DNA from 2 places in the Novosphingobium sp. TCA1 genome. Region 2 is predicted to be linked to the other one. Evidence: predicted binding sites of a transcription regulator. Region 2 holds the regulator's gene; the other holds the start of a gene.
The links. The regulator LexA, encoded in region 2, represses DNA repair genes until DNA is damaged. The targets are predictions, from matches to a motif close to GTTCCNCNCTTGTTCT.
Positions count from the first base shown of each region.

Region 1: the regulator LexA is predicted to act here: its motif matches at 882-897, upstream of NTCA1_RS17800 (ImuA family protein).

Region 1 is NZ_BLJH01000016.1:95,321-97,520, forward strand. Features, by position in the region: gene NTCA1_RS17795 (DUF6504 family protein) at 1-212, opposite strand, end outside; gene NTCA1_RS17800 (ImuA family protein) at 100-879, opposite strand; gene NTCA1_RS17805 (TauD/TfdA family dioxygenase) at 1,043-2,137, shown strand.
Region 2 is NZ_BLJH01000006.1:28,270-30,469, forward strand. Features, by position in the region: gene NTCA1_RS09430 (molybdopterin molybdotransferase MoeA) at 1-336, shown strand, start outside; gene lexA (transcriptional repressor LexA) at 468-1,154, shown strand; gene NTCA1_RS09440 (ComEC/Rec2 family competence protein) at 1,148-2,200, opposite strand, start outside.

The DNA.
Region 1 (2,200 bases), on a different contig from region 2:
AGCATCATGCCTGCCGAAAGGCCGAGCGCGAGGGCGGCGGGGGACAGCGCCATGATGCGCTGCGCCCCGCGCTGTTTCGCGATGAGGGCGAAGGCCGCGTCAGGCGGCGCTGCGCCTTCCCGCATCGCCCGTTCGGACGGCAGGAAGGGCAGGACGACCGCCAGATAGCGGCGCGCGGCCAAATGTCGGGTCTTGGAAGGTGCCTCGCTCACGGTTCCATTCCACTTGCAGGTTGAGCCCCTCCCGCCCGCCGCGCTGGCGCAGCAGGGTCACGTCGAAGACCGGTCCTCCCGGTGCATTGGCGGGCAGGGGCAGCGAGGGCGCGCTGGCGACCTGCCAGCGGGTATGGGCGGCGCTGGGCGCGGGATCGGCGCCGCTGCGCACGATCAGAACCATGGTGCCGCTCTGCTCCGCCGCCAGTGTGAGCCGCCGGGAGGCGGTAAGGTCGAAAGCCGGGGCGCGGCCGTCCATCTCCAGGATCACCGCGCCCGCGCTGCCGTGCCGCACGCAGTCCACGCCCGCGCGCAGCAGGCTCTGGAGATCGGGCAGGCGCATCAGCACCATCGCGGCGGGATCGATGCCCAGTTCGACAAGGCCGGGGGCATAAGGGCGTTGGGCATAAGGGCGTTGCTGGGCCTGCTTTCCCTTCGCCAGCCTCAGCCAGAGCAGCGGCTCTCCCGCCCGGCAGGCCTGAACCGCACAGAGCAGCGCCAGCGCGAGCGGGGCAGAGCTGTCCTGCTCTTGCCCAAGCCCTTGTGCTGACCCTTTGGCAGCATAGAATTCATGCACGCCGTCCTGCTGCAAAGGTGCGTCCGGCCAGCCCTTCGGAGAGGCCTGCACGAGGCTTGCGGCACGTTTGAAGCGACTCGAATCGAACATATGTTCCTTTTATGTTCTATTCCTGTCTCATGCAATCGCAGTCCGGTTCTGGTCGGGATGCGCATGGGAGAAAGGTTTCGGGCATCGCGCGCCAAGTCAGCCTGCGGTATTCCGCCTAGGGTCCGGCGCATAGCTACAGACCCAAAAGAAGGACTCACGAAGCATGGCCAGTTCCGCTCCCGCGCCGCTGGAGGCCGTCCCGCCCGTCACCACTGCCGCTGCCTGGCGGGGGGACCGGCTGGCCGCGACCGACGAGTGGATCTACATGCTGTCCGACGAACAGGTGCGGGAACTGGAAACGCTGGGCGCCCGCTTCCTGGCCGAGAACCCGGACTTGCGCACCGTCACCGCCGAGGACTTTCCGCTGCTCGCCTGTGCGGATGCGGTGAAATCCTGGGGCGGGGATGTCGATTACGGGCGGGGCTTCGTGCTGGTGCGCGGGCTTCGCACCCAGCTCTATTCGGACGCGCTGTCCAGCGCGATCTACTACATCCTCGGCCTGCACATGGGCGATCCGATCCGCCAGAACGAGATGGGCGACCTGATCGACCACGTCTATGCCACCAGCGACAAGACCATGGACGATCCCACCGCGCTCTCCTCCAAGGTGCGCGACAAGCTGGTCTATCACTCCGACAGCTCGGACATCGTCGCGCTGATGTGCCTGCGTCCGGCCAAGGAGGGCGGGCTGTCCTGCCTCGTTTCCGGCGCGGAGATCTATAACGAGATCCTGCGCCGCCGCCCGGACCTGGCGCCGCTGCTGCTGGAGCCGTTCCACTGGGACTGGCGCCGCCAGGACCACAATGCGCCTGCGGATACCTATACCTCGCCGATCGTCAGCCTCGTGGACGGGGTGTTCTCGATGTACGCGGGCTCGCTCTACATCCTGACCGCGCAGGAATACGAAGGCGTGCCCAAGCTGACGCCGGAGCAGATCGAGGTGCTCGAACTCTTCGACACGATCACTTACGAGGAAGGCATGGCCATCGAGATGGATTTCCGCCCCGGCGACATCCAGTGGCTGTCCAACTATGCCGCGCTCCATGCCCGCACCACGTTCTGGGACTGGCCCGAGCCGCAGCGCAAGCGCCACCTCCTGCGCCTCTGGCTGAGCCGCGATGCCGGGCGCCCGGTGGTGGACGGCTTCGGCAAGAACGGCGTGGTGCAAGTACGCCAGGCCCCGCGCGACGGCCAGGCCGAGCATCCCGACGCGCACTTCGACGTGTTCTCGGTCTCGGTGCCGCGTTTGATGGGGTGAGGCGGTGAATTGAGGGCGGCCTTGGTGTCAGGGCGCCACGGAAGTCCTCCAAACAGACGTCAT
Region 2 (2,200 bases):
GTCATCGGATTACCCGGCAATCCCGTGTCCAGCCTCGTAACCGCCTACCTTTTCATGCTTCCCGTGCTCCGCGCCCTCCTCGGCGCCGCCGATCCCCTGCCCCGGAAAATCACGATACGCCTCGCCGAGCCGCTGAAACCCGGCGGTGCGCGGCGGGAATTCCTAAGAGCCCGGTGGGATGGCGAAACGGTTCGAGCGCTGTCCCTTCAGGATAGCGGGGCGCTCTCGTCCCTGGCTGCAAGCAATGTTCTGATCGACCGCCCGGCTCACGCCCCCGCTGCCCTTGCCGGAGACGATGTTCAGGTATTCTTGCTCCAAAATGGCGGTATTGCTTGACTATACCCGGTTCGTTGCATAATTGTTCCCTCATTGTTCGCAGGTAAGTCGCTGAAAGGCGAAATGCGCTGACGGACGGCCCGGCGGGCGGAATCAGGTCCAAGTGCCGCAGAACACATGAGGCTAAGCAGATGTTGACGCGCAAGCAGCACGAATTGCTCCGGTTCATCCAGGTCCGGCTTGAGGAAAGCGGCATTTCCCCCAGTTTCGAGGAAATGAAGGAAGCGCTGGACCTCAAGTCCAAGTCGGGTGTCCACAGACTGATCTCGGCGCTCGAAGAACGCGGCTTCATCCGGCGCCTTCCCAACCGCGCCCGCGCGCTGGAGGTTCTTCGCCAGCCCGAAGATGCAAACCCCAAGCCTGCCAAGGCCACGCCCGCGACACCTGCGCGAGAAGCGACTACGCGCGCTCCTGCGGTCGGTGTGCCCGCCAACGACGTCATCGAAATTCCGCTTCATGGCCGGATCGCCGCAGGCGTTCCCATCGAAGCTCTGGAAGGCCAGTCCTCGCTTCCGGTTCCGGCGGCGCTGCTGGGCTCGGGCGATCATTATGCTCTGGAAGTTTCAGGCGATTCCATGGTGGAAGCCGGCATTCTCGATGGCGACTTCGCACTGGTGAAGCGCACCAACACGGCGCGGGACGGCGAGATCATCGTCGCTCTCATCCGCGGTGAGGAAGCCACGCTGAAATACTTGCGCCGCGAAGGCGGAATGATCCGGCTCGATCCGGCGAACGGGGCCTATGAACCCCAGATCTACGGGCCGGACGAAGTGGAGGTTCAGGGCAAACTCGCAGGCTTGCTCCGCCGCTATCACTGATGGGTGTCACTGGGAGGCGCCAGTGTCGTCTCCCTTGCCCAGGACGCCCTTTCCACTTGGTTTGCGAAGGGTCGAAAGGTCCTCGACCGCCACCATCCATGATCGCCTTGTGTTTCGCTCACCGACTTGACCGTCCGGGGTCCGACAGAAATCGCAAGGCCGCCTGTTCGATCCAGCAACCGGCGATCGGCCTTTAGCCATCTTGGCCGACAGGAGCCGGGAAGGCGCCGATCGGCGATAACCACATCTGCACGTGCGCAGGCCTTGGCCAATTGCTCTTCCGGCACGATACTGCGCCCCCGGGCAATCAGAAGATGTGTGACTTTCCCGGGACTGTTCAGGGCGACTGCACAGAAATCCTGATTGCACCGTGTACCGGAACTATTCCGCACCGCTTGCGGTCTCTGCGAAAGACCTGCCGCCTCCATGATGTTCTCCAGGGCATAGTCGCTGGAACTGTCGCGAAGCATGGCGATGCGGCCGTTGCCGGGATCGACCCATGCCACATGACGGCCATCGCCTGAGACCATGATGTCCGGCGCCTGCATCACCAGCAGCACCAGTAGTCCAGCCATGATCGGCAGCAGCCCCCAGAGACGGAATGTGCCGTTCCAAAGCCCAAGCCATAGACCGCCCGCCACGAAGAGCAGGAAGTGCCCTCCGCTCATTCCGGGCGTGACGATCACCGCGCCGGGGCGCGCTGCCACGAATCGGGCAATTTCAAGCAAGGCATCGATGGCGTGGGCAGCGAGCCACCAGACCGGCGCGCCCAATCCCACAATGTCGAGCGCCAGCGCCAGGGCGATCAGCGGCATGATCGCCAGTGTGGTCAACGGAATTGCAACGAGGTTCGCAAAAGCACCATAAAGTCCGGCCCGATGAAAATGGAAGAGGCCGATCGGCATCAGGACGATTTCGATAGCAATCCCGGTTGCGAGAAGCATCGCGAGCGCGCGCAAGCCCTTTGTCGAAACGGCTTCGTCACGGGGGCTCAGCCAGCGCTTCATCGGCTCGGCGCTGCCCAGGGCTACAAGCACCATGACCGC